3 regions of the Serratia sp. 2723 genome follow, and region 3 is predicted to be linked to each of the others. Evidence: predicted binding sites of a transcription regulator. Region 3 holds the regulator's gene; each other region holds the start of a gene.
The links. Region 3 encodes LexA, which represses DNA repair genes until DNA is damaged. Its sites were predicted from a motif close to TNCTGTATGTACATACAGNA; they were not measured.
Positions count from the first base shown of each region.

Region 1: the regulator LexA is predicted to act here: its motif matches at 1,450-1,469, upstream of sulA (SOS-induced cell division inhibitor SulA).
Region 2: the regulator LexA is predicted to act here: its motif matches at 1,750-1,769, upstream of mutH (DNA mismatch repair endonuclease MutH).

Region 1 covers NZ_JBNDIN010000015.1:9,832-13,112, reverse strand. The annotation lists gene ompA (porin OmpA) at 1-562, opposite strand, end outside; gene sulA (SOS-induced cell division inhibitor SulA) at 922-1,428, opposite strand; gene ABIE29_RS19505 (TfoX/Sxy family DNA transformation protein) at 1,660-2,316, shown strand; gene yccS (YccS family putative transporter) at 2,321-3,281, opposite strand, start outside.
Region 2 covers NZ_JBNDIN010000017.1:26,312-29,592, forward strand. The annotation lists gene ABIE29_RS20640 (NADP(H)-dependent aldo-keto reductase) at 1-505, opposite strand, end outside; gene ABIE29_RS20645 (YgdI/YgdR family lipoprotein) at 691-909, opposite strand; gene mutH (DNA mismatch repair endonuclease MutH) at 1,037-1,717, opposite strand; gene rppH (RNA pyrophosphohydrolase) at 2,414-2,941, shown strand; gene ptsP (phosphoenolpyruvate--protein phosphotransferase) at 2,954-3,281, shown strand, end outside.
Region 3 covers NZ_JBNDIN010000018.1:81,969-85,249, forward strand. The annotation lists gene dinF (MATE family efflux transporter DinF) at 205-1,554, opposite strand; gene lexA (transcriptional repressor LexA) at 1,666-2,274, opposite strand; gene ABIE29_RS21445 (diacylglycerol kinase) at 2,398-2,766, opposite strand; gene plsB (glycerol-3-phosphate 1-O-acyltransferase PlsB) at 3,092-3,281, shown strand, end outside.

The sequences.
Region 1 (3,281 bases), on a different contig from region 3:
TCAGCATGCCGTTGTCTGGACGTGCGCCAACGGTACCTGCGTCACCGATGTTGTTAACCCACTGGTAGTCCAGGCGGGTAGCCCAGTCACGGTTCAGTGCATATTCAACACCCACTGCTGCCAGTGGAGAAACGCCAGTGTCATGGTTGCCATTGCTAGAGCCAGCACCATCACTGTCTGCACGCCATACCATACCGCCCAGACGGGTGTAGATGTCCAGATCGTTAACGATTGGGTAGCTCAGTTTAGCTGCCAGCTGAACGCCTTGAGCTTTGAAAGAACCGGTGTTAGCGCCGGTATATTTCATACGACCTAACCAGTCGTAGCCCATTTCGAAGCCCAGGTATTGGTTTGCCTGATAGCCAACGAACGCACCAGCACCAATCTGGTCTTTACGTGCGTCGTTATCAACGGTGTAACCGTTACCGTAGAAACCGGTGTCATGGAACTGGGACCAACCCAGTTTAGCACCAGTGTACCAAGTGTCGTCTTTTGGTGCGGCTTGCGCTACTGTAGCGAAACCTGCCAGTGCCACTGCTAATGCGATAGCTGTCTTTTTCATTTTGCGCCTCGTTATCATCCAAATAGGCAATGAGCTTTAAAGCTGCTTTAAGCCCTTGGTTTAAATTCCTTCGCCAAGGTTTGAGCCCTCGTTTGTTACTCTGCCAGTTTTTCTGGCGTTATAGAGCAACCTTGGCGATGTAAAGTCTACAACGTGGCGCGAAAGTTACAAGTGTGATGTGATAAAGCTCTAAAAAAAAACATGGAATTAGACATATCCTCTAACATCTTGGGGCGCTAAACGAGACTTTTTTTCACTTGGAAGGTGACGCCGAACCGCAGCCAACCTCGCTTTTCGCCTGATCTCTCTGCGATTGCCAGGCCAAGCGAAAAAAGTGATGGGAAAACTCCTAAATTTACTTAATGATACAAAGAAGAGTGAATTTTTAAGGTTGAATAGTGTCTGTCGGCAGCAACGATGTCACGTTGAGGTCGCATAATGAACCCATAGGCATTGCCCAGTTCTGCCGCTCGACTGAGCCTTAGACGATCCTCTTGTGTCAATTCCGGTAACCAGCCTAGCACCACACTGTAATTTCCTGTCAGTAAAGCCTTCTCCATGGCGTCTACGGTAGCCAGTGGATTGATCTGATTAAGCTGTACGACCTTATCAACCGGCAGGCTGGCCTGTTGCAGCCAGGTTTTGCTCAGTTTCTGCTGCGGGGTCAACCACAGTAACCAACGTGATTGCCTGCCCAACTGCTGCAATAAAGGCACCAATAACTGGGCTACGGCGGGTTGCCGCTCATTGTAAACAAGCTCACTGATTAGGCCATTTTCGTTGCCCTGTTGCACAGGGTTCACCGCTTGCTCCGCAGGCATTGAGGATTGGCTAAAATGAGGTTGATAAAGTGATTGAGTACGCATGTCGTCTCCCGCCCGTAGTGTTACTGTATGTATGTACAGTATAGCCATCGAAACAGAAGATCAACCCAAATTTTCGTAACGCTTCGCATAATTGGGATTATTTTTTATACGCCTTGAATTTATGATTGGCACGGCTGGGGATAATGCGTATTTTTTTTAATTAGTTGTTCCGGTTACGTTTATTCCAACTAAAAAATTCCTAATGGTTGTGCCTTATATAAGGAGAGGTAAATGAATGGAGGATCGCTAAGGAGGATCGAACAGGCGAAAGCCTGCTTTGCCGCCCTGGGAAATATTGCCATACGCTCGCAGTTTGGCGGCTATGGCCTGCTGGCGGACGGCACAATGTTTGCGGTCATTACCGAAGGTGAGCTGTATTTACGAGCAACAGAAAGCCTGGAAAGCGCATTCCGTGAGCGTGGCATGGTGAATATGACCTATTTAAAGCGTGGGGTCCCCATGGTCATGCGCTATTACTGGGTGAATGAAGAACTTTGGCGGCAGCGTCGCGAACTGTGTACGCTTGCCTGGCAGGCTCTCTGTGAGACGCGTAAAGAGATTAAGGTGAAAAAACGCTGCAATGGCAGATTGAAAGATTTACCGAATATTGATGCCACATTAGAGCGCCAGCTGTGGCGAGCAGGCATATGCAATATTTATGATTTTCGCCTGTTGGGGGCCAGAGAGAGCTTTCTGAAGCTACTGCAACAGCAAAAAAATCTGGGCATGAAAGTGCTGATGTCACTGGCGGGGGCCATGGCGGGCTACCATCATGCCGCCTTGCCCCATCTGCAAAGGGAAGCGTTGACCGAATGGTTCGAAAATAACGTGCTCTTTCCCTGCTTTGAGCCGCGGCCAGAAGACCGCGCCTGCGGCTCACATCCTTGAACTATCAACCGGCTTGAGTAATTTGCGTATTAAGTACCGTCAGCTCTGGTAGCAACTCGAGCACCAGACCAATTTGCTGCAACACCAGCTGTTCTTTGCTTTCCGGCTCCGGAACCAGCGCAGTAATACGCTCGGAGAGGGCCTCCAGTGCCTGCGTGATACGCTGCTGATCATGAGCGTCGTGGTGTAATGCGCCATCAACATAGCAAACCGCATCGTTGAGCAAGTCCAGCACGGCGGCACTTTCCAGGCGCTCACGGTGGGCACCCAGGGCGGAAATATAGCTCAACAAGGTATGGTTAAGGCACAGCAGGCGGAATGCCGCTTCCTGAATGGTTTTATCGGCTTTAGGGTCGGCAGACATGTTAGAGATCACCGACGCCAACTCGGCATCGCTATTATGGGCATCGCGGCGGGCAATACGATAAGGCAGACCGTTATCCTTGCCCTGATGGTACTGCACCAGAATGGCATCCAGATAGCGGCAGTCGGCATTCAGTGTCTTACGCACCATGGCCGGTAACTGACGGAACTTCCAGTCTGGCCAGATAAAACTCACCGCAGCCCAGGCGATGGCACAACCCAGCAGGGTATCGTAGACGCGCGGGGCAGCCACTTCGAACCCTTCGCCCAGCAGGTTAAAGCATAGCAAGACCAACAGGGTGATAAACATCGTGGCGTGGGCATATTGCACGGTTCGAAAGGCGAAGAACAACACTCCAGAGATAACGATCAGGATGAGTTGCCCTTCCAGCGAAGGCACAAAATACAGGATCGGCAGGCCGATCAAAATGCCCGCCAGAGTGCCGACAATTCGTAATGCCAAGCGCCTGCGGGTGGCGTTGTAGTTTGGCTGGCAGACAAACAGGCTGGTCAGCAGGATCCAATAACCGTGCTGCATCCCGGTCAGTTGAATAAACGCATAACCCACGCACAGCACCACGGACATACGGATGGCGTGGCGG
Region 2 (3,281 bases), on a different contig from region 3:
GGACCTGCTCGGTTAACGCTTCCAGGGTTTCCAACAGCGGGATGGTGGCTTTCTCATCGGTGTACTGATAATTGAGCTTGCCGAAACAGTTGGTGGTGCGCTGTGGCCAGTGTAGCTGGTAGAGATCCAGATAATCGGTATTTAACCGTTTCAGGCTGGCGTCCAGGGCGACGCGGATATTTTTGCGATCCAATGCCTGCTGTGGGCGAATGCCTGCGTCATTACCCCGGATCGGCCCGGAGACCTTGCTGGCCAGCACGATTTTGTCGCGGTTGCCGCGCGCCTTGATCCAACTGCCAATATACTGCTCTGTCAGTCCTTGGGTTTCCGGGCGCGGCGGTACTGGATACATTTCTGCGGTATCAATCAGATTGATGCCAGCGGCTAATGCATAATCCAGCTGTGCGTGGGCATCGGCTTCGCTGTTTTGTTCGCCAAAGGTCATGGTGCCCAGTCCCAGCACGCTCACTTCCAAAGAACTGTGGGGAATACGGTGGTATTGCATTAACGGCCTTCCTTCAATGTTAGCGCTTACGGGCGTGATGCCCGCTAAAACAGAAGCCAGAGATCCAACGGCGTAACACGCCTTACTTGACTATAACCAAGCCAGGAAGATGGTGAAAGAGGAATATAACTGCCGGGGCTAAGGCTAAGCCCCTGATTGTTAATCTGTCAGGGGCCGGGGCTGGCTTAACGCTCGATAACCTGCGTGACCTGATCGCCGTTAATCTGGCGCTGGTTGCCTTGCTCGTCCTGATAACTGATCAGGCCGGTATCCTTATCGATTTTAGGCTTTCCCTGCGTGAGGATCATATTGCCGTCTTTGGTGGCCATCACATAGTCGCTGGAACAGCCCGCTAATCCAGCGACCATCAACAGGGCGGAAATAGCCATAACCCATTTTTTCATGCCTTGCACCTTTGCATTGCCTGGAATAATTGTCCTAATAGAGTAGCAAACTCTGCCAAAGATGGTCTTCGGACGTATCCCATCTGTGTAAGGAAAAATAACAGTGAAAACAGGGGCGGAGAGCTAATCAAAGCGTAAAGTGCCTGGCCAGCAGTGCCCTGGTAAAGTTTTTCTTTAGATAGAAGCCGCGCGGTAGGGTAAGGATCGGCTGGCCCTGTTCACCGGTGGCTTCGGTCAGTGCCTTGTTGTTGGCCGCTTTTGGCCGCAGTTGTAGCACTTCGCCATGGCGGGCGGTGATCCGCTCAACCTGGCCGAGCACGATAAGATCCATCAGCTCTTCCCAATCCCGGCGCAGCATCTCGGTTTCTTCCTGATTGGGTTGCCACAGTAGCGGGGAACCAACGCGGCGCTGTGCCAACGGGATTTGTCGTTCTCCCTCCACCGGGATCCACAGCACGCGTGCCAGTTTGTGGCGTACGTGGCTGCTTTCCCAAGTCACGCCGCTATTGCCTGTCAGTGGGGCTACGCAAACGAAAGTGGTTTCCAGCGGGTTACCGGCGGCGTCGACCGGGATGGTTTTCAATTCAATGCCCAGCTCTGGGAAATCCTGCTCAGGCTTGCTGCCCGCCATGGCACCCAGATACAACTCCAGCAGCATGCCGACCCAGCCTTTATCCCGTTTGAGATCCTTGGGAATGCTGACCTGCGCGCGGGCTGCCAGTTCGCCAAGGTTAAAGCCAGCCAGCGCCTGAGCACGGGCCAATAATTGCTGCTCGTTTTCTGGCGGCAGCGGGGATAAACATGCCATAAATCAGACCTATGAATTCTGGTTAAAAAATGTACCGAATTTACTCACAGCCTTAAAAGGGAAAAGCAGGCTGGGGAAAACAGCAATAGTAGCATGATTTTACATGACTTTTTGGCTAGTAAATCGCTGTGTAAAATTTTCAGTGCGGGGTTGTGCACCTGTAGCCACCGACAATAAACAGGATCTTACACCTATTTATCCACAGATTTCTGGGATAACCCAACTTTTTGCCGATCACTGGTTTGATTTACAGCCTTGACGCGGGGCATTTTTTACGAATTTGGCGGTTTTATAGGTCGCAGGGTATAATAATCTGTGGATAAAATCCGCATTGGTGGATCTTTCGCCAGAGAAAGATCCAAAGCGTGCATAGATCACATTTTCACCCTGTTTATAACTGCTTTTAAGTCTCTATTGCGTTGTATTTAAAGGAGTAATAAAAAATCAAAAATACGGCGGATTTTAAGTTCAATCGAGTTTTCCCGGCTTATCCCTAGAGTTCTTCACACACCTATCCACAGAAAAAGTGAATAAAACCGCCCTCTAACCTCGCTACATGTTTATAACTTTGCCATTATCTGTGAGTTATCCCAATGTTATCCGAACGACGGCGCTGCAAAGCAGTGGTTTACCGCCTGTGGCTTGTGTGAAACAATCAGGTTATCAATACGAATTTATGCTTATCGAGGTAGTCCGGTGATCGATGATGATGGCTACCGCCCGAATGTTGGTATCGTAATCTGTAATCGTCAGGGGCAGGTCCTATGGGCCCGCCGTTACGGTCAGCACTCCTGGCAGTTTCCCCAAGGGGGAATAAACCCTGGCGAAACGCCTGAGCAGGCGATGTACCGTGAGCTGTTCGAAGAAGTGGGATTGAGTAAAAAGGATGTGCGTATCCTGGCCTCAACCCGCAACTGGTTGCGCTATAAATTGCCAAAACGTTTGGTGCGTTGGGACACAAAGCCGGTTTGTATCGGCCAAAAGCAGAAATGGTTTCTGCTGCAGTTAATGTGCAATGACGCGGATATCAACATGCAGCGCAGCAGTACGCCGGAGTTTGACGGCTGGCGTTGGGTGAGTTTCTGGTATCCGGTGCGCCAGGTGGTGTCGTTTAAACGCGACGTGTACCGCCGGGTTATGAAAGAGTTTGCCGCAACCGTCATGCCAATGCAGGAACTGGCAGCGCAGCGGCAGCCTCCTGCCTATCGCCGAAAGAGAGGTTAAGTCAAACCGACTATGCTCACGCGCTTGCGAGAAATTGTTGAGAAAGTGGCCGCGGCGGCCAGTCTGACAGATGCGCTGGATCTTTTGGTCAATGAAACCTGTCTGGCGATGGACACCGAAGTCTGCTCCATCTATCTGGCAGACAACGACCGCCGCTGTTATTACCTGATGGCGACGCGCGGGTTGAAAAAGCCCCGTGGGCGAACTATTGCCCTGGCCTTTGACGAAGGCATCGTCGGCCTGGTCGGGCGGCGGGCAGAGCCGATCAACCTGGCGGATGCCCAAAGCCATCCCAGCTTCAAATATATTCCGCAGGTCAAAGAGGATCGTTTCCGATCCT
Region 3 (3,281 bases):
TTAATTCGCCAGCCACGTGATTAACTATAGTCACCCATCACGCAAAATACCTACAAAGCAGCATTAAATCTTGATGAGAAAAATCTTAATAGTAAAAAACGCTATTAAAACAGTAAGCAAGCGAACCAAAACCGCTGCGTCAGATGTAACAAAATATAAACATCCGTTAAATTTCATCAATAATTCTGCACTTTTCGCCGATCGTTAGCCACCGCGGATGGAGGATGAAAACCAGGTGCCGCGTATGCTATGGCGATGCCATACCCAGCCCAAAGCAGCCCCGCGCAGGGCCAGGAATACCGCGAGAGCCAACCATAAACCGTGGTTGCCCAATATCGGCAGAGTGAACAACGTCAGCCCGTAGCCCGCGGCGGCTACCGCCATGCTGTTACGCATCTCTGCGCCACGGGTGGCACCGATAAACATGCCGTCCAGCAGGTAGCACCAAACCCCCACCAGAGGCAGCACCACCTGCCAAGGCAGATAATGATTTGCCAGCGCACGCAACTCCGGCAGCGAGGTTAAGCCCGCCACAATCCGTTGCCCGGCGAACAGATAAATAACGGCAAAACCACAGGCAACCAGGCAAGCCTGTCGACAGGCCGCAAGCCATACTTTACGCAGTTGCCGCCCGTCCCTCGCACCATAGGCATGGCCGGAATGGGCTTCCACCGCATAGGCAAAACCATCCAGAGCGTAGGCGGTAAAGGTCAGTAGATTCATCAGCACCGCATTCACCGCCACCACTTCTCCGCCCATGCGGGCTCCCAGAATGGTCAACGAGGCGAAACACAGTTGCAGTAATAACGAGCGCAGCATGATGTCGCGGTTAAGTGCCAGCAGGCGACGTAGATCTCCACGCCAGGCGGTGCGCAGCATCGCCAGCGAAATACCCCGCATGCGTAGTACCCGCCATGCTAACCACACCCCCAGCAACAGCGTGGCATACTCCGCAATCACCGTGGCGGTCGCAGCCCCCTGCACGTTCCAACCCAGCCCCATCACCAACCAGATATCCAGCACGATGTTCAGCAGGTTACCGACAATCAACAGGATCACCGGTGCCCGCACGTACTGCACACCCAGCAACCAGCCGAGCAACACCATATTGGCCAACGCTGCCGGGGCGCTCAGCCAGCGGATCTCCAGAAACAGCCTGGCCTGTACCAATACTTCCCGATCGCCACCCACGATGTTCAGCGCCAGGGCGATCAGCGGAGCTCGCAACAGCACAATCGCCAAGCCAGCGACCAGCGCCAACAATAATGGCTGCATAAAGGCACGAGCCAGCCGGTAGGGATCTTGCGCCCCCAGCGCCTGCGCAGTCAGCCCGGTGGTGCTCATACGCAGGAACAGCAACAACATAAACAGGAAGCTGGTGGCCATTGACCCCACCGCGACCCCGCCAAGGTAGCTAGGGCTATCGAGATGGCCGATAACGGCGGTATCCACCAGGCCAAGCAAGGGGACGGTAATATTGGAGAAGATCATCGGCAACGCCAGACGCCACAGAGCTTTGTCGGTGTCACTGGTGAAGGCAGAAAGCAGGCGCATGGCGATATGTTCCCGTAAAAGCATGGATTTTAGCGTAGCTTAGAATTGACATCGCCCCAGAGATGGGGCGAAGTTTGCCGTTTTAAAGGGCTGTAATACGAGGTAAAGCGGTTAGATCCAGTCGCCGTTGCGGATCACACCCACCGCCAGGCCTTCGATGGTGAAGTTCTGCTGGCGCAGATCGACCACAATCGGTTGGAATTCGCTGTTTTCCGGCAGCAGTTCGACGACGTTGCCGTGTTTCTTCAGGCGCTTGACCGTGACTTCGTCTTCAATGCGGGCGACGACTACCTGGCCGTTGCGTACGTCTTGAGTCTTATGCACTGCCAGCAGATCGCCATCCAGAATGCCGATATCGCGCATCGACATGCCGCTAACGCGCAGCAGGAAATCGGCATTAGGCTTGAACAGAGAAGGATCCACCTTATAGTGCCCTTCAATGTGCTGCTGAGCCAACAGAGGTTCACCGGCAGCCACACGGCCCACCAGAGGTAACCCCTCTTCATCTTCCATCAACAGGCGGATGCCGCGTGAAGCTCCGGAGATGATCTCGATAACGCCTTTGCGAGCCAGCGCCTTCAAGTGCTCTTCTGCGGCATTTGGTGAGCGGAACCCCAGGCGCATTGCGATCTCGGCACGCGTCGGTGGCATGCCCGTTTGCGAAATATGATCGCGAATCAGGTCGTAGACCTCTTGCTGTCTGGTAGTTAGTGCTTTCATTCCGCCCCCTGTTTGTTTATACAGTCTTGCTGTGAGTATATACAGCTAAGTCTGGATTGGGAACCGAAGAATAAATAAAAATCAGCAGGTAGCGAGCGGGATCGCAACGATGCCTGCCGGTTTTCACGCCAAATGCTGCCAAAGTACCGAAGCCCAAACGAACAGCGCCAGAATAATTGCCAGCGATACCGCCGCCGACCCCATATCTTTGGCCCGCCCGGAAAGCTCGTGATATTCCGTGCCTACTCGATCGACGATGGCCTCAATCGCGCTGTTGAGGATTTCGACAATCATCACCAGCAGCACCGAGCCGATCAACAAGATGCGCGCTATCGCCCCCACATCCAGCCAAACCGCCACGATGATAGCCACCACCGTCGCCACCAGTTCCTGGCGGAATGCGGCTTCGTTCTGCCAGGCGGCGATTAAACCTTTATAGGAATAGCCTGCCGCTTTAATGATACGCGTCAGGCCAGTTGCTTGATTTGCCATAGTTAAGAACGCCTTTCTCCAAGATGGATCATGTACCCGCATGTTGCCAACCGCAACGTTCCAGACAGATTTGCCGGCCCAATCACATTTTTATCGCAGCGCAGTATACAGCAAGGTTGGCATACCTTAATCACCTGGCTATGCCGTACAGGGATGTCCCCATGCCGCGAGCGCATAAATGCGCTAAAGCGGTCAACTCGGGTATAATAATTCAACTATGCACCTCCATTGCCGTGAACGGCGGTGGATTTCTTAACGCCACAGATCTGCTACCCGGTTTCTGGTATGCTTGCGGCGAATTGCTAACAAGAGGCTTCACGTTGTCATGTCAGGTTGGCGTAAAATCTATTATAAGATATTGAACTTACCGCTAAAAATGTTGGTAAGAAGTAAGGTTATCCCTTCAGATCCGGTCACGGAGTTAGGGTTGGATCCCTCACGACCGATTTTGTATGTTTTACCTTATAATTCCAAGGCGGATTTACTCACCTTGCGCACCCAGTGTCTGGCGCAAG